Shumkonia mesophila: one gene and its partner. The protein of the gene in region 1 interacts with the protein of each later gene in a pairwise test. Links are inferred from orthologs where the notes say so. Each region holds a gene or a part of one and is shown in the gene's direction. Other genes may lie near its edges. The genes, in order: hflK and ftsH.

Evidence for each region.
Region 2: the proteins of hflK (region 1) and ftsH interact in binary tests that used the Escherichia coli proteins (3 or more experiments, as listed by UniProt). The link is inferred for Shumkonia mesophila from one-to-one orthologs.

What each region holds. Positions count from the first base shown.
Region 1 is NZ_JAOTID010000011.1:159,711-168,893, forward strand. What follows is about bases 3,833-6,677. They hold hflK (FtsH protease activity modulator HflK), read left to right. Parts: upstream 3,833-4,619; coding sequence 4,620-5,735; downstream 5,736-6,677. Other genes in these bases: ODR01_RS17675 (Mrp/NBP35 family ATP-binding protein), read right to left, coding at 3,833-4,430; hflC (protease modulator HflC), read left to right, coding at 5,738-6,625. Also shown: ODR01_RS17660 (NUDIX hydrolase), read left to right, coding at 229-1,248; quinolinate synthase NadA, read left to right, coding at 1,374-2,372; nadC (carboxylating nicotinate-nucleotide diphosphorylase), read left to right, coding at 2,372-3,229; more of ODR01_RS17675, read right to left, coding at 3,300-3,832; ODR01_RS17690 (DUF2065 domain-containing protein), read left to right, coding at 6,695-6,880; ODR01_RS17695 (DegQ family serine endoprotease), read left to right, coding at 7,062-8,588; ODR01_RS17700 (TrpB-like pyridoxal phosphate-dependent enzyme), read left to right, coding at 8,789-9,183.
Region 2 is NZ_JAOTID010000005.1:301,836-311,156, forward strand. Bases 6,306-9,288 are described here. They hold ftsH (ATP-dependent zinc metalloprotease FtsH), read left to right. Parts: upstream 6,306-6,818; coding sequence 6,819-8,759; downstream 8,760-9,288. Other genes in these bases: tilS (tRNA lysidine(34) synthetase TilS), read left to right, coding at 6,306-6,742; folP (dihydropteroate synthase), read left to right, coding at 8,756-9,288. Also shown: protein TolQ, read left to right, coding at 1-628; protein TolR, read left to right, coding at 631-1,104; ODR01_RS11300 (cell envelope integrity protein TolA), read left to right, coding at 1,104-2,021; Tol-Pal system beta propeller repeat protein TolB, read left to right, coding at 2,024-3,370; peptidoglycan-associated lipoprotein Pal, read left to right, coding at 3,534-4,052; tol-pal system protein YbgF, read left to right, coding at 4,209-5,309; more of tilS, read left to right, coding at 5,375-6,305; more of folP, read left to right, coding at 9,289-9,321. UniProt on the Escherichia coli protein: Acts as a processive, ATP-dependent zinc metallopeptidase for both cytoplasmic and membrane proteins. Plays a role in the quality control of integral membrane proteins.

The sequences.
Region 1 (9,183 bases):
GCATCTGTGGCTCCGATTCCTACGCCGGCATTACCCGGATCAGGTTCAAAGGGTTCGGCGTCGGCTTGGACGCCATCTCAGCCCCTCGCGGGGCACCCCTGGAAACGCCTTTGAGGCTATAAGGATCGGGCGGGGCTTTCAAGGCCGTTGTCCATGCCCAAGCGGAATTGTCGCCAATGCCCTCCGTCTTGATGTAATTTGCCCTGGGTTTCCGGCGGAAGGAAGGGCATGGCGACGCAGCAAACGGCCCTGGGGTTGTCGGCGGTCACGGTCGCGGTCACCAACGAGGTGCCGCGCGTGTTGGCGGTGCGGCGCATGACCCACGAGCTGGCCACGCCGGTGCAGCGCGGCGGCCTGCCGGTGGGCGGTGAATCCGCGCTTGCCCTGCCCTTCGGCCCCTTCCAGCCGGAACGCCACCGCACCCTGGAACTGGGCCTGCGGCTGTGGGTCGAGGAACTGACCGGGCTCAAGCTGCGCTATGTCGAGCAGCTTTACACCTTTGGCGACCGCTTTCGCGATCCGCGCGAGACGGCCGGCGGGCCGCGCGTGGTCTCGGTCGGCTATCTGGCGCTGGTCCACGAGGCGCCGCTGACCGGCACCGGAGAGGCCGAGTGGTGCGACTGGTACGATTTTTTCCCCTGGGAGGACTGGCGCAAGGGCCGTCCGTCCGTCATCGAGGGCATTGTCCGGCCGCGACTGGACGCCTGGGTATTTCTGGCTGCCGACGATTGGGAACGCCGGGCCCGGGCCGGCCGCGTGGCGCAATGTTTCGGCGTCGACGAGCAGTGGGACATCGAACGGACGCTGGACCGCTATGAGCTTCTCTACGAGGCGAGGCTGATTCCCGAGGCGGCGCAGGACGGCTGCGTGGCCGATCCGCCGCCCGTCGACGAGGAGGCCGCGCGCTTCCTCGGACGGCCGATGGCGCTCGACAACCGGCGCATCCTCGCCACCGCCATGGGCCGCCTGCGCGGCAAGCTTCGGTATCGTCCGCTGGTTTTCGACCTGCTGGCGCCCAGCTTCACCTTGCTGCAGTTGCAGCGGGTGGTCGAGGCGTTGTCGGGCAAACGCCTGCACAAGCAGAATTTCCGCCGGCTGCTGCAGGCGGGCGGCCTGGTCGAACCGACCGGCCAGCTCGAAGCCGCCGGCCGAGGCCGGCCGGCCGAGTTGTTCCGGTTCCGCCGCGAGGTCCTGCACGAGCGGGTGGCGCCCGGCGTCGGCATCCCCACGGTGCGGGTCGGCGGCTGACCCTTTCCTCCCGGTAACGACACCGGCCTCCCAGAATCCTTCTTGACTCTCAATTATGCTCAAATGTAGCATAACATATATACTCTTGATGAGCATAATATCCCCCGGAAATGGAGGGTCATGTGATGCCCGATACCGGATTTGCGCCTGCCGTGCGGGTGGCGACCCAGCCGATCTTCGAGCGCCTGAAGCGCGTCGTCCCCGAGGCGGAGTGGCTGTTTCACGCCCCGCTGATCGCCCGCATCAACGCATTGAAGGAAAGCCGCAACGCCGTCATCCTGGCGCACAATTACCAGACGCCCGAAATCTTCCACGGCGTGGCCGACATCGTCGGCGATTCGCTGGCCCTGGCCCGGCAGGCGACGGAGTGCGACGCCGAGGTGATCGTGCTGGCCGGCGTCCATTTCATGGCCGAAACGGCCAAGCTGCTCAACCCGGACAAAACCGTGCTCATTCCCGATCTGGGCGCCGGCTGTTCGCTGGCGTCCTCGATCACCGGCGCCGACGTCCGCGCGCTTCGCCGCCGTTATCCAGGCGTTCCGGTCGTCTCCTACGTCAATACCTCGGTCGAGGTGAAGGCGGAAACCGACGTCTGCTGCACGTCCTCGAACGCGCTTGGGATCGTCGAGGCGCTGGGTGTGCCCCGCGTCATTTTCCTGCCCGACGAATACCTGGCCAAGCACGTCGCCCGCCAGACCGAGGTCGAGATCATCCCCTGGCACGGCCACTGCGAGGTCCACGAACGCTTCACCGGGGCCGAGATCGAAGGGTTCCGCCGGGGTTTCGCGGGTCTCGCCGTGCTGGCCCATCCCGAGTGCCCGCCCGACGTGCTGGACGCCGCCGATTATGTCGGCTCCACCCAGCAGATGATCGATTATGTGGAGGAGCGCCGGCCGGCCCGGGTGCTGCTGGTCACCGAGTGTTCGATGAGCGACAACGTGGCCGCCGCGCACCCCGACATCGAATTCGTGCGCCCCTGCAACCTGTGCCCGCACATGAAGCGGATCACGCTGGGGAACATCCTGACCGCGCTCGAAACCCTTCGTCCCGCCGTCGAGATCGCCCCCGAACTGGCCGAACCGGCCCGCCGGGCGGTGGCCCGCATGCTGGAGCTGAGCCGATGATGCCCCACTGCGCCCTTCATGCGGTGCAGTACGAGCCGATCGTCCGCCGCGCCCTGGAAGAGGACCTGGGCCGGGCCGGCGATCTCACCACCGATGCCCTCGTCGATCCGCAAAGCCACGCCGTCGCCCACATCGTCGCCCGCGAGGCCGGGCGCGTCGCCGGGCTGGCGCCGGCGCTCTCGGCATTCTCGATGCTCGATGGCACGCTGGCCATCCGCTGTCCCGTCGCCGACGGCGCCGCCGTCGAGGCGGCGACCGTGTTGGCCACCCTGACCGGCCCGGCCAGGGCCATCCTTTCGGCCGAGCGGGTGGCGCTCAACCTGCTGGGCCGCATGTGCGGCATCGCCACCGCCACGGCGCGCGCCATGGCGGCCTGCAAGGGGACCGAGGCGACGGTGGTGTGCACGCGCAAGACGGCCCCGGGGCTGCGCATGCTCGACAAGTACGCGGTCAGGATGGGCGGCGGCGGCAACCACCGCTTCGGGCTCGACGACGGCATCCTGATCAAGGACAACCACATCGCCGCCGTCGGCGGCATCGACACCGCCTTGGCGCGGGTCAAGGAACGGGCCGGCCACATGGTCAAGGTCGAGATCGAGGTCGACACCCTGGATCAGTTGGACCGGGTGCTGGCCCTGGGCGGCGTCGACGCCGTGCTCCTCGACAACATGTCGCCCGACACGATGCGCGAGGCGGTGCGCCGCGTCGGCGGGCGTTTTCTGACCGAGGCGTCGGGCGGCATCACGCCCGAGCGCATCGCGGCGGTGGCGGCGGCGGGGGTGGACCTCATTTCGCTGGGCTGGCTTACTCATTCGGTAAAGAACTTCGACGTCGCTCTGGATTTCCAATACCGTTGAGGGCGGCGGAAACAGAGCGGGCCGCCCCCCGGAGGGCGGCCCGCCTGTACGGCCGACGGAAAGACGCCTACTACTGCACGAGAATACGGGGCGCCGCCCGTTCGCGCTCGGCCAGTTCCGCCTCCACCTTGACCCACACCTTGTCGGCGATGTCGAGATACGCCTTGGCGTGCGGCGAGGCGGGATCGGAAACGACGATCGGGTTGCCGCCGTCCGAGGTTTCGCGGATGACGATGTCGAGCGGCACCTCGCCCAGGCAGTCGACGCCCAACAGCTCGGCCTCGGCCCTGGCGCCGCCGTGACTGAAGATGTCGGTGCGCTCGCCGCAATGCGGGCAGGCGAAGTAGCTCATGTTCTCGACGATGCCCAGGACCGGCACGTTGACCTTGCGGAACATGTTGAGGCCCTTCCTGGCGTCGGCGAGCGCGATGTCCTGCGGCGTCGAGACGATCACCGCGCCGATCAGCGGCACCCTTTGGGCCATGGTCAGCTGGGCGTCGCCGGTTCCGGGCGGCATGTCAACCACCATGATGTCGAGCGGGCTCCAGCGCACGTCCTTCATCATCTGCTCCAGCGCGCTCATCACCATCGGACCGCGCCAGATGATCGGCATCTCCTCCTCGACCAGGAAGCCGATCGACATGCACTCCACGCCGTGGTTGCGCATGGGGTTGATCGAACGGCCGTCGCTGGAGGTCGGCTGGCCCTTGATGCCGAGCATGCGCGGAATCGACGGTCCATAGATATCGGCGTCGAGAACGCCGACCTTGAGCCCGCGGACGGCCAATGCCAGGGCGAGGTTGACGGCGGTCGTCGACTTGCCGACGCCGCCCTTGCCCGAGGCGACGGCGACGATGGCGCGCACCTGCGGCAGCAGCGGTTCGTCCTGGTGGCCGTGACCATGGCCGTGGTCATGGGCGTGCGGGGCCGGCTTCGGCTCCGCCGCCGCCTGGCGTTCGGCCGTCAGCACGACGGTGGCGGTCAAGACGCCGGGCAGGGCGTGGACGGTCTGTTCGGCTTTCTTGCGAAGCGGCTCCAGGCGGGGGCCGCGCTCGGGCTCGACCTGAAGGGCAAAGGCGACGTGGCCCTGCTTGACCTGCAGGCCGCTGACCATGCCAAGAGAGACGATATCCTGGTTCTTTTCCTCGTCGACGACCCCGGAAAGGGCCTCCAGCACTTGTTGTTCGCTGATTTGGGCCATGCTTGAAAACTCCGCCAATGACTTCGATATCCCGGCGAAGCTGGCCGCTTGACATTGCGTGGCCGGCCGGGCAGTCCTATAACCTAACGGGTAACCAAAGAGACAATGCGGTAGATATACGAAGCCGCCTGTCAAAACACAAAGCCCAATTCCCTCTCATCCAGGACCACGAGAAAGGAACGCACCGATATGGCATGGAATCCACAGGGTGGTGGCCCTTGGGGCGGCGGCGGCCAGGGCCCGTGGGGGCGTGGACCCTCCGGACCGCGACCGCCGGACTTCGAAGACCTCATTCGGCGTAGCCAGGATCGGTTCAAGCAGTTCCTGCCGGGCGGGATGGGGGCTGGCAAGGGGTTGGTCGTCGCCGTTATCGCGGTTTTGGCCCTGTGGATGGGGACCGGCATCTATCGCGTCCAGCCGGCCGAGCAGGGCGTCGAAATGCTGTTCGGCAAGTGGCAGCAGACCACCGGCCCGGGGCTGCACTGGTGGCCACCGGCGCCGATCGGCGAGGTGATGACGCCCGAGGTGACGCGCGTCAACCGCGTCGAAGTCGGCTTCCGGGAGGGTGGCACCGGCCAGCGGGGCGGCGTGCTGCGCGCCGTGCCCCAGGAAAGCCTGATGCTGACCGGCGACGAGAACATCATCGACGTCCAGGCGGCGGTGTTCTGGTACGTCAAGGATGCCGGGCAATTCCTGTTCAACCTCCGCAACCAGGAAGCGACGGTCAAGGACGCCTCCGAGGCGGCGTTGCGCGAGATCGTCGGCAAGAACGAGTTCGAGTACGCCCGCACCCAGGGCCGCGTGCAGATCGAAAAGGACGCGCAGGATCTGATCCAGCGCATCCTCGATTGGTACGGTTCGGGCATCCAGGTGCAGCAGGTGCAGCTCCAGAAGATCGATCCGCCGGGCAAGGTGCTCGACGCCTTCCGCGACGTCCAGGCGGCGCGCGCCGACAAGGAACGAGCGGTCAACGAGGCGACGGCCTATCTCAACGAGGTCGTGCAGCGGGCCGAGGGCGAATCGCAGAGGATCATCAAGGACGCCGAAGGCTACCGCGAGCAGAAGATCGCACTGGCCACCGGCGAGGCGCAGCGCTTCCTGTCGGTCTACGAGCAGTACCTCAAGGAAAAGAACGTCACCACGCGGCGCATCTATCTCGAAACCATGCGTACGATCATGGCCGGGATGGACAAGGTGCTCATCGACAGCCGGGTGGGAGGTAGCGGCGTCGTTCCCTATCTGCCGCTCGACGCCCTGACCGGCCGCGGCGCCGGCACCCCCAGCACGACGACGGGAGGGAAGTGATCATGCGTGGACCGCTTTTAATCCTCGGTATCGTCGTCATCGTCCTTGGGTTCCTGGGCTTTTCGTCCATGTTCACCGTGCGTCAGGACGAGCAGGCCCTGGTCCTGCAGTTCGGCGAACCGATCCGCACCGTGACGGCGCCCGGCCTTCACTTCAAGTACCCCCTGCTTCAGAACGTCGCCAAGTTCGACAAGCGGGTACTCGATTTCGATGCCGAGGCCGAAGAAGTGCCGACCCGCGACCAGAAGCAACTGGTGGTGAACGCCTTCGCCCGCTATCGCATCATCGACCCGCTGCTGTTTTTCCAGACCGTCAACAACGAGTTCGGGATGCGCCAGCGGTTGGGCAACGTCATCAACGCCAATCTGCGTGCCGTCTTCGGCGAGGCCGAACTGGCCCGTCTGTTGACCGAGGAACGCGCCAAGCTGATCCAGGTGATCGCCAAACGAACCCACGATCAGGGCCGGTCGTTCGGCATCGACGTCCTCGACGTGCGCATCAAGCGCGTCGACCTGCCCGAGGAGAACAGCCAGTCCATCTTCCGCCGCATGCAGTCCCAGCGCGAGCAGGAGGCCCGCAAGATCAGGGCCGAGGGCGATGCCGATTCGCGGCGCATCAAGGCCGAAGCCGACAAGCAGCGGACCATCATCGTCGCCAACGCCAACCGGCAGTCCGAAATCCTGCGCGGCGAGGGCGAGGCCGAGGCCCAGCGCACCTACAACGATGCCTATGGCCGGGACGAGACGTTCTTCGACTTCTGGGTGTCGATGGACGCGATGCGTCTGGGCCTGACGGGTGAAAACACCCGCTACGTCGGGCCGCCGGACAACGAGTTCTTCCGCTTCTTCGGCGGACTGCCCGGTCAAGGGGTCGAGCAGCCGGCCAAGTAGCCGGGAGCCAACAAGCAGAGACGGGGGCGCTGGGTGAAACCAGCGCCCTTTCGTCGAGGCGGAGGAAGAATGTCCGATCTGATCACCGCCGTCGGCTTGGCGATGGCCATCGAGGGACTGCTCTATGCGCTGTTTCCCGACGGTATGAAGGCGGCCATGGCCAAGCTGCAGACCCAGCCGTCCTCGCACCTCCGTACGGCGGGTCTGGTGGCCGCCGTCGTCGGTGTGGGCGTGGTCTGGCTGGTCCGTGGATAGGGGCGCGGGAACGGCGATGAATGGCCCGGAAAATGCCATATTTCAGGGGCACAAGGATTCCGCCCGGGGGCCGGCCGACGGGTTGAAAGGCCGCAGCCCCGGGATTAGATCAAACACAGACCTTTTCCCGATCTTTGCGTATAGTTGATTCATTCGTTGGGCGATGGAGATGGCCGAAGTGATGCGTTCCCGTATTCATGATGTCCGGTCCCGGCGCGATGCGCGCGTCGTTGCGGTGGCGCGCCGTCAGGACGGCGGCCGGGCGTTGGCGTGGTTCCTGGCCGCCGCCGTGGCGTTGGCGCTGATGGCGGCCTCGGTGGCCGCCCAGGCGAAGACGATGCCCGGCAGCTTTTCCGACCTGGCCGAAAAGCTGTTGCCGGCGGTGGTCAACGTTTCGACCACCCAGACCCTTCGGGGGCGGAGCGGTCCCGAGCTTCCGCAACTGCCGCCGGGGTCGCCGTTCGAGGAGTTCTTCAAGGAATTCTTCGATCGCAACCAGCCCCAACAGCAGCGCAAGGCAACCTCGCTGGGCTCGGGTTTCATCATCGATTCGGCCGGCTACGTGGTGACCAACAACCACGTGATCCAGGACGCCGAGGAGATCACGGTCATCCTGCAGGACGACACGCAACTGCCGGCCGAACTGATCGGGCACGACCCGAAGACCGACCTCGCGGTTCTCAAGGTGAAGTCCGACCGCCAGCTCCCCGCCGTCAAGTTCGGCGATTCCGACTCGCTTCGCGTCGGCGACTGGGTGCTGGCCATCGGCAATCCGTTCGGCCTCGGCGGCACGGTGACGGCGGGCATCATTTCGGCCCGCGGGCGCGACATCAATACCGGCCCCTACGACGACTTCCTGCAGACCGACGCTTCTATCAACCGCGGCAATTCGGGCGGCCCGATGTTCAATCTGGAGGGCGAGGTGGTCGGCATCAACACCGCCATCTTCTCGCCATCGGGGGGCAGCATCGGCATCGGCTTCGCCATTCCCAGCGCCATGGCGATGCCGGTCGTCAAGCAGTTGATTGCCACCGGCACCGTGAAGCGCGGCTGGCTTGGCGTCCACATCCAGACGGTGACCGACGAGATCGCCGAGACGCTGGGTCTCAAGGAAACCCGCGGTGCGCTGGTCGCCAGCGTCATCAAGGACGGTCCGGCCGAGGTCGGCAAGATCCAGGCGGGCGACGTCATCTTGCAGTTCGACGGCAAGGACGTGACGCAGATGCGCCGCCTGCCGCGCATCGTCGCCGAAACGGCGGTCGGCCAGACCGTCGACGTGGTGCTGTGGCGCAACAACAAGCGGATGTCGGTCAAGGTGAAGGTGGGCGAGCTGGAGGCCGGCGAGGCGCAGATGGCGGCGCGCCCGCAGGATGGCGGCACCGCCGGCCAGCCGGGGCAGGACAAGAAGATCGATCCTCTCGGGTTGACCGTTGCCGCCGTCAACGACACGCTGCGTCAGCGTTTCGATCTGGCGGCCGACGCCAAGGGCGTGGTCGTCGTCGGCGTCGACGAGGGTGGCCCCGCGGCCGAGAAGGGCATCCGGCCGGGCGACCTCATCGTCGAGGTCAGCCAGGAGGACGCCAGTTCGCCGGGGCAGGTCGCCGACTTGGTGGAGACGGCCAAGAAAAGCGGCCGCAAATCGGTGCTTCTGCTGATCGAGGGGCAGGGCCGCCTGCGCTTCGAGGCGGTGCGCATCGTCCAGGGCTGATCCGCCCTTTCGGCGGCACGTGGAACCGGGGCGTCGTCCGACAGGGCGGCGCCCCTTCGCTTTTGGTGGGGTTCTTGCCACCGATGAACACCGATGAAGGCGAAGACAATTCGCCACAGTGCCGGTAGAAATTAGCCGTCAGGCGGGCTACAAATCGAGCCCGCGCCGCAACCGGCCGATCAAGAAAACAGGGGGGACCCGTGACCGAAACGACCAAGTTCTTTCTCGCGGAAGAGCGCATTCCGAAGTTCTGGTACAACATCGCCGCCGACCTGCCCGAGCCGTTGCCGGCGGGGCTGCACCCGGGGACCCACAAGCCGCTGACGCCCGACGATCTGGCACCCCTGTTCCCCATGGCCGTAATCGCCCAGGAGGTCAGCACCGAGCGCGAGATCGAGATTCCCGCCCCGGTCAGGGAAATCTATCGCCTGTGGCGGCCGTCGCCCTTGGTGCGCGCCCGGCGCCTGGAGAAGGCGTTGGATACGCCCGCCCGCATCTATTTCAAGAACGAGGGCGTCAGCCCGGCCGGCAGCCACAAGCCGAACACGGCGGTGGCCCAGGCCTTCTACAACAAGGAAGAGGGCGTCAAGCGGCT
Region 2 (9,321 bases), on another replicon or contig:
GGTGGTCATCGTCGGACTGCTGCTGGCCTCGATCTGGTGCTGGGCGGTCATCTTCGAAAAACTGATCGGGCTGCGGCGCCTCAACGCCCGGGCCAGCGAGTTCGAGACCGCCTTCTGGTCGGGCGGCTCGCTCGACGCCCTCTACGACAACATCGGCAGCTATCCGCGCGACCCCATGTCGGCGGTCTTCGTCGCCGCCATGAAGGAGTGGCGGCGCGCCCTGGCCAAGCGCAACGGGACGCGCACCAGCCGGGTCGGCCTTGGCGATCGCATCGACCGGGTCATGCAGATCACGGTGACGCGCGAGATGGACCGCGCCGAACGCTACATGACATTCCTCGCCTCCACCGGTGCCACGGCGCCGTTCATCGGGCTGTTCGGCACGGTGTGGGGCATCATGAACAGCTTCCAGTCGATCGCGCTGGCCAAGAACACCAGCCTGGTGGTGGTCGCCCCCGGCATCGCCGAGGCGCTGTTCGCGACCGCGCTGGGCCTGCTTGCCGCCATTCCGGCGGTGGTCGCCTACAACAAGCTGTCGCGCGAGTTGGACCGCTATGCCGGGCGCCTCGACAGCTTCGCCGGCGAGTTCTCGGCCATCATCTCGCGGCAGATGGAGGAAGCGGACTGACCATGGCCGTTACGATGCCAAGACGAGGTCTGAAGCGCCTGGGCGGCCGCCGCGCGAGCCGGCCGATGAGCGACATCAACGTGACGCCGATGGTCGACGTCATGCTGGTTCTTCTCGTCATCTTCATGGTGACGGCGCCGCTGCTGACCGTCGGCGTGCAGGTCGACCTGCCGAAGACGCAGGCGTCGACCCTGCCGGGCAAGGACGAGCCGCTGGCCGTCTCCATCGACTCGCAGGGGCGGATCTTCCTTCAGGAAACCGAGATCGAAATCGACAATCTGGCGCCGCGCCTGGTGGCCATCACCCACAACAATTCCGAGGCGAGGATTTTCGTGCGCGGCGACCGCGCCATCAGTTACGGCCGGGTCATGGAGGTCATGGGCACGATCAACGCGGCCGGTTTCAGCAAAGTGGCCCTGATCACCGAGCAGATGCCGGAGAAGACTCCGGCCGCAAGGAAGAAGGCGCCCAGATAATGGACATGCGCCGGAGCATCGCCCTTTCGTGCGTTGCGCACGCCGCGGTTGCCGCCCTGGCGTACTTCGGACTGCCCGAACTGCGCAATCCGGCGCCGATGGTCGACACTCCGATCATGGTCGAGATCCTGACGGTCGCCGAACGGACCAATGCGCCGCCCGCCGCTCCCAAGCCGGAAGCGAAGCCGGAGCCGAAACCGGAACCGCCGCCACCGCCGCCACCCGAGGCGAAGGCGGAGCCGGCGCCGCCACCGCCACCCCCACCCGCGCCCAAGCCCGAGCCGGTGGTGGTGCCGCCGCCGCCGGAACCCAAGCCGGAAGCCAAAAAGCCCGAACCCAAGCCGGAGCCGAAACCGGAACCCAAGCCCGAGCCGAAGGCGCTGGCGCCCGAGCCGCTCGCCCAGGCCAAGCCGAAGCGCAAGCCGAAGGCGCCCGACACCTTCGCCTCGGTCCTCAAAACGGTCGAGGACCTGAAACGGCAGGCACCGACCAAGCCCGACCCCACCCGCAAGGAGCCGGACAGGAAGGCGGAGGCCAGCGACACCTTCCAGAATCAGATCGCCCAGGCCCTGCGTTCGCCGCCGCGCTCCTACGACGCGTCGCAGCCGCTCAGCATCAGCGAGATCGACCTGGTGCGCCAGCAGATCGCCCGCTGCTGGAGCCTGCCGGCCGGCGCCAAGGACGCCGAGGACCTGATCATCGAGATCCACACCACGATGAACCCCGACGGCACCGTGCGCGAGGCCCGCATCCGCGATCAGGCCCGCATGCAGAGCGACCCCTATTTCCGCGCCGCCGCGGAAAGCGCACTCCGGGCCGTCCTCAATCCGAAGTGCAGCCCTTTGCGGCTGCCGCCCGCGAAATACGACCAGTGGAAAGACATGACGTTGAACTTCAATCCGAAGGAAATGTTTTGAACATGACGCCTCATCGACGACATTTCATCGCAAAGGCGGTCTGGGCACTGGCGGCAGCTTGGTGTCTGCTCGGCGTGACGAACGCCGCCGCCGAGCTGCGCATCGACATCACCCAGGGAACGGTCGAGCCGCTGCCGATCGCCGTCACCGACCTTGTCGGGGGAACGCCGCAGGCGACGCAGTTCGGGCGGGACATCTCGCAGGTGGTGGCCGCCGACCTCGAGCGGTCCGGCCTGTTCAAGCCCTTGGATTCACGGGCCTTCATCCAGACGGCCGCGGCCTTGAACGTCCTGCCCCGCTTCGGCGACTGGCGGGTGATCAATGCCCAGGCCCTGATGCACGGGCGGGCCGACGTGCTCGCCGACGGGCGGCTTAAGATCGAATTCCGCCTTTGGGACGTGGTCGCCGAACAGCAGATGGTCGGGCGCGCCTATACCAGCACCACGGGCAACTGGCGGCGCGTCGCCCACATCATCGCCGACGCCATCTACGAACGGATCACCGGCGAGACGGGATATTTCGACACCCAGCTCGTCTACATCTCGGAAAGCGGCCCGGCCGACCGGCGGATCAAGCGGCTGGCCATCATGGACCAGGATGGCGCCAACCATCAGTTCCTGACCAAGGGCAACGAACTGGTCCTGACGCCCCGCTTCTCGCCCAACCGGCGGGAAATCACCTTCCTGTCCTATTTCCAGAGATCGCCTCGCGTCTACATCTTCGACCTCGACACCGGCCGCCAGGAAATCCTGGGCGAATTCCCCGGCATGACCTTCGCGCCCCGCTTCTCGCCGGACGGCAAGGCGGTGATCATGAGCATGGCGCAGGACGGCAACACCGACATCTATCAGATGGATCTGCGCACCCGGGTGTCGAAGCGGCTGACCAACCATTCGGCCATCGACACCTCGCCGGACTTTTCTCCCGACGGCCGGCAGGTCGTGTTCGACTCGGACCGCGGCGGCACGCAGCAGCTTTACGTCATGGATGCCGACGGCCGCAACGTCAAGCGGATCAGTTACGGGGCCGGGCGGTACGCCACGCCGGTATGGTCGCCGCGCGGCGACCTCATCGCCTTCACGAAGATTGCCAACGGCCGGTTCTACATCGGCGTGATGGGCGTGAACGGTGGCGCCGAACGCCTGCTCGCCGAAGGCTTCCTGGTCGAGGGGCCGACATGGTCGCCCAACGGCCGGGTTCTTATTTATTTCCGCGAGGTTCCTTCGGGGAAAGACGGCAAGGATACCCGCTCGCGCCTGTACTCGATCGACTTGACAGGATACAACGAACGCGAGATGGTAACGCCGCTCGACGCCTCCGATCCAGCGTGGTCCCCCTTGATTCCATGACGGCCTCGGCATATAGTCCCATATGACAAGGAGACTTCGTGGCGTTCGCGAAGTCCGCCTTTTATTTGCAGGACACCGGCACGCGAATAGGTCGAGACGATGGTCTCCACGGTTCGCGTGTGTATCTTCGTCAGCCAAGTACTCCGAAAGAGGGGATGTTTACATGCGCTTTAAAGTTTTGGCAGTAGTTGCCGCTGTGGCATTGATCGCGGGTTGTGAGACAGCTCCCGAACAGTCAGCTGCGGCGAGTGGGGCTGGCGGCTCTGCCCAGCCGACCGCGTCCGCGCCGGCCCGCATGGGCCCGGTGGCCGGCTCGAAGGAAGACTTCGTGGTCAACGTCGGCGACCGCGTGTTCTTCGATTTCGACAAGTTCGATCTGAAGCCCGAGGCTCAGGCGACCTTGAAGAAGCAGGCGGGGTGGCTCCAGAAGTACCCGAGCGTCGCCGTCACGGTCGAAGGCCATGCCGACGAACGCGGCACGCGCGAGTACAACTTGGCGCTCGGCGAGCGTCGCGCCAACTCGGTGAAGGATTACCTCTCGGCTCTCGGCATCGCCCGGACCCGGGTCAACATCATTTCCTACGGCAAGGAACGCCCGGTGGCCCTCGGCCATGACGAGGCGGCCTGGTCGCAGAACCGTCGCGCGGTGACGACCCTCACCTCCGGTGCCGCCGGAAGCTGAGTTTCGTAAGCCGGAATGACGTATTTGGGCGCCAGCCCTTTCCGGAATGTCCGGTAAGGGCGGCGCCCAAATTTTGCCCTAAACTCGCGGCATGATCCGGTGCGTTGCGCAACTGTCATTACGGAACGGGTCCAGGGACCTGGCCCAGGGGAGAGCATGATGAGCGTTGTCATCCGCTCGGCGAGCAACCGTGGAATCAGAGCGGCCCGTCTGTTGGGGCTCGCATTGGCGTCGGCCGTATTCCTGGCCGCTCTTCCGGCGTCTTCCCAGGAGGCCGATCTGAAGCCGCTGATGGACCGCCTGCAGCGGCTTGAACGCGACATCCAGACGATGAACATCCAGATGTCGCGGGGCGGCATGGCGCCGCCGCCGCTGTCCGGCAGTTCGTCGGCGCCATCGTCCGACATGAGCCTGGGCGGGGACCAGCCGGGGAACGCGCGGCTTGAGGTGCGCCTGACCGCGTTGGAGAACGAGGTGCGCGCCGTGACCGGGCGGGTCGAGGAAGCCGGCCATCAGATCGACCAGGTCAACCAGCGTCTCGAAAAGCTGATCGGCGACATGGATTTCCGCCTGAGCCAACTCGAAAGAGGCGGAGCCGAGGTCCGGGGACAGGCGCCAGGGACCCCGCCGCGCCAAACGGCGGAAGGCAGCCAGGCTGGCACATCCGCCATGACAGCGCCGTCGTCCGGGCAGATGGCGCGGCCGAATTCTTCGGCGCCGGGCCTGGCGCCGCCCCCCGGCGTGCTGGGAACGCTGCCCAGGCAGGATGCCGAGCGGGCCGGCCAAGGGACCGTCGCACCATCGACCGGCGGCGGGGCGCAGCAAGCCCAGGCGCAATCGGCCACCGTCAAGCCCGGCGCGCTGCCGGCGGGGTCGCCGAAAGAGCAATACGACCATGCCTTCGGGCTGTTGCGGCAGGCCCGTTACGACGAGGCCGAGGCGGCGTTGCGCGCCTTTCTCGATTCCCACCCCAAGGACCCTTTGGCCGGCAACGCCAACTACTGGCTGGGCGAAAGCTTCTACGTGCGGGCCGACTACGTTCGGGCGGCGGAAGTATTCCTCGAGGGTTACCAGCGCGAACCGAAGGGTTCGAAGGCAGCCGACACGCTGCTCAAACTCGGCATGTCGCTGTCGAACCTCGACAAGAAGCGCGAAGCGTGCGCCGCTTTCGACAAGCTGACCAAGGAATTTCCCGGCGCACCCGGCACCATCCAGCAGGTGGTCACTCGGGAACGCCAGAAGAACGCCTGCAAGTAGTGTCCGTCCGGTAGATGCGGACGGCCGGCGCCGGCCTCGGCGGCGGCAATCCGCCCGGTGGAGCGATGGTCCGACCCGTTTCCGACCTGGAATTCAGTGCCTTGATGGCGGCGCTCGGCCCGTTCGAGCGCCACGCCCGTATCGCTGTCGCCCTGTCGGGCGGCCCCGACAGCATGGCGCTCTGCGTGTTGGCCGATGCCTGGGCGCGCCGCCAGGGCGGCCGCGTCGTCGCGTTGACGGTCGATCACCGGCTGCGGCCGGACTCCACGGCCGAGGCGGCCGCGGTCGGCGACTGGATGGACGCTCTCGGCATCGAGCATCGGATCTTGACCTGGGAAGGGACCAAGCCCCTGGCTGCCATCCAGGCCAAGGCGCGAACCGCCCGCTATGACCTGCTGGCCGGATGGTGCCGGCGGGCCGGCATCCTTCATCTGGCGCTGGCCCACGAATTGGAGGACCAGGCGGAAACGCTCCTGATGCGCCTGGCGCGGGGCAGCGGGGCGCACGGCCTGGCCGGCATGAGCGCCATCAGCGAAACGGCGGGGGTGCGCATCCTGCGTCCGCTGCTCGCCGTCGAACGGGCCCGCCTGGCGGCGACGTTGCGCGCGCGCAAGCAGCCGTGGGTCGAGGACCCATCGAACCGCGATACGGCCTACGCGCGCGTCCGCGTCCGCCAGTGGCTGCCGGCCTTGGCGCAAGCGGGATGCGGCATGGCCCACCTGAAGCGGTTGGCCGAAACGTTCGCCGCCCGCCGGGCGGAAGGCGAGGACGGGATCGCCGGCCTGCTGGCCCGCGCGTGCCGTCTGTCTCCGGCCGGACATGCCGCGCTCGATCCGGCCGCGTTGGCGGCGGCGGCGCCGGCGACGGCGCGGGGCGCAGTGTCGCGCGTCCTCTGCACGGTCGGCGGCGGCGCCTACCCGGCCGCCCGCGACAAGGTCGACGCGCTGTGGTCGTGGATGGCCGGGGGCGCCGGCCCGTCGTCGGCGACGCTGGCCCGGTGTCGATTGCTGCGCCGGGCCGGCGAAATCGTCGTCTGCCGGGAAGGCCGGCACCTGCCGGCCCCCGTCGCCGCGGGGGCGGGCGAAAGGGTCTTCTGGGACGAACGCTTCGACATCGAGATGGCCGATCCCGCGACCGGCAACGGTGCCGCCGTGGTCGGCGATGCGATGCTGGTTCCGCTCGGCCGCGAGGGGTGGGCCGAGGTCCTCGACCGGGCGCCCGACCGGCGGCGGTCGTCCATTCCTCATCCGGCCCGGCTGACGTTGCCCGCCCTTCGCGATTCGGCCGGAATTGTCGAGGTTCCTTTTCTCGGCTACCGGCGACGCCGGGACGAGGAGGCGCCGAGTTTCTTCAAAAAGATCGTTTTTTCGCCGCGAAACTCCCTCTCGGGTGTAGGGTTTTGCCTTGCGCCGGGGGTTTCGCATACTATCTGATGAGAAGCGGTAGGACGGCGGGGTCCGCCGCGCCGTGTGCGGTTGTCGAACCGGCCGATGCAGGAAGGAAGCTTTCGTGAATTTTAGCCGCAATCTGGCACTGTGGATCGTCGTTGCGCTGCTGGTGTTTGCCCTGTTCAACCTGTTCCAGGGATCGCCCAGCCGGGGACCGGAAAACAGCTTGGCCTTTTCCGAATTCGTGAGCGAGGCGAACCGCGGGGAGATCCTGGACGTCACCATCCAGGGCAAGAAGATCACCGGGCACTATCGCGACGGCCGGAGCTTCGGCACGTATTCGCCCGACGATCCAAACCTGGTTCCGCAGCTGATCGAGCGCGGGGTGCGGATCACCGCGGTGCCGGCCGACGACGGGACGCCGACCTTCTGGGGCATCCTGATTTCGTGGTTCCCGATGCTGCTTCTCATCGGCATCTGGATCTTCTTCATGCGCCAGATGCAGGCGGGCGGCGGCAAGGCCATGGGCTTCGGCAAGTCCCGGGCGCGGCTTCTGACCGAGAAGACCGGGCGCGTGACCTTCGAGGACGTGGCCGGCATCGACGAGGCCAAGCAGGAACTGGAAGAAATCGTCGAGTTCCTGAAGGACCCCCACAAGTTCCAGCGCCTGGGTGGCAAGATTCCGAAGGGCTGCCTGCTGGTTGGCCCTCCCGGCACCGGCAAGACCCTGCTGGCCCGCGCCATCGCCGGCGAGGCCAACGTGCCGTTCTTCACCATCTCGGGCTCCGACTTCGTCGAGATGTTCGTCGGCGTCGGCGCCAGCCGCGTGCGCGACATGTTCGAGCAGGGCAAGAAGAACGCGCCGTGCATCATCTTCATCGACGAGCTTGACGCCGTCGGGCGCCATCGCGGCGCCGGCCTGGGCGGCGGCAACGACGAGCGCGAGCAGACCCTGAACCAGTTGCTGGTCGAGATGGACGGCTTCGAATCGAACGAGGGCGTGATCCTGATCGCCGCCACCAACCGGCCCGACGTTCTCGACCCGGCGCTGCTGCGTCCGGGACGGTTCGACCGCCAGGTGGTGGTGCCCAATCCCGACATCCTGGGCCGCGAGAAGATCCTCAAGGTCCACATGCGCAAGGTGCCGCTGGCGACCGACGTCGACGCCCGCGTCATCGCCCGCGGGACGCCGGGCTTTTCCGGTGCCGACCTGGCCAACCTGGTCAACGAGGCCGCGCTGCTGGCTGCCCGGGCCGGCAAGCGTCTGGTCAGCATGACCGAGTTCGAGGCCGCCAAGGACAAGGTGATCATGGGTGCCGAACGGCGCTCCATGGTGATGACCGATGAGGAGAAGAAGCTGACCGCCTATCACGAGGCGGGGCACGCCATCATCGCGCTTTACGTTCCCAAACACGATCCCCTGCACAAGGTGACAATCATCCCGCGCGGCCGGGCCTTGGGCGTGACCATGTCGCTGCCCGAGCGCGACCGCTATGGCTATTCGAAGCTGGAGCTGGAATCGCGGATCGCCATGACCTTCGGCGGACGCGTCGCCGAGCGCCTGGTGTTCGGCCCCGAGAACATCACCACCGGCGCCGGCAACGACATCAAGCAGGCCACCGAAATGGCCCGGCGCATGGTCACCGAGTACGGCTTCTCGGAAAAGCTCGGGCCGCTGCGCTATACCGACAACGAGGAGGAGGTCTTCCTCGGCCATTCGGTGACGCAGCGCAAGAACGTTTCCGACGCCACGGCCAAGCTGATCGACGACGAGATCCGCCGGCTGATCGACAACGGCGAGATGCTGGCGGAAAAGATCCTGACCGAGCATCGCGACGATCTGGAGAAACTGGCGGTGGCGCTGCTGGAATACGAGACGCTGAGCGGCGAGGAGGTCAAGGCGCTGCTGCGCGGCGAACCCATCGTGCGCCCCACCGCCGACGACGAGCCGACCCCGACGCCGCGCGACAGCAGCGGCCGCAAGTCGTCGGTACCGTCCGCCGGCAAGGCCAACAAGGGACCGCAGGGCGGCCTGGAGGCCGAGCCCCAGCCGGGGTCATGAGCCGAGCCACCGGCCGCCTCAAGAAAGCCGAGGGCCCCGCGTTTCCGCGGGGCTTTCTGCATGCGGGCGACGATCCGGCGGCGCGGGTCTATGTCCGGCCGCTCGATGGAGCGGCCTTTGCCGCGTGCCGGCCGCGGCACTGCGAGGTGCTGATCCGTCAAGCCGAAGGGACCGCTTCCCTCACCGCGCCGACCGGCGAGATCGTCGCCTGGGCGGCGGCGGAGGGAGACGGCCTCGCCCGCCACGTCGCGGCGACGCTGGACGCCATCGCCGCCGTGCGGGCCCCGTTCGCCGGCCTGGCGGCGGACAGGCCGCTCGTCATGGGGGTCATCAACGTCACCCCCGACAGCTTTTCCGACGGCGGAGAGTTCCTGGAGGTCGGGCTGGCCATCGAACACGGACGCCGGCTGGCCGCCGAGGGGGCGGACATCCTCGACGTCGGCGGCGAATCGACCCGTCCGGGAGCGGCCGCGGTCTCGCTGGAAAGCGAGATGGCCCGGGTGCTGCCGGTGGTGCGCGCCCTGGCGGCGGAGGGCTTCGTCGTTTCCGTCGACACCCGGCG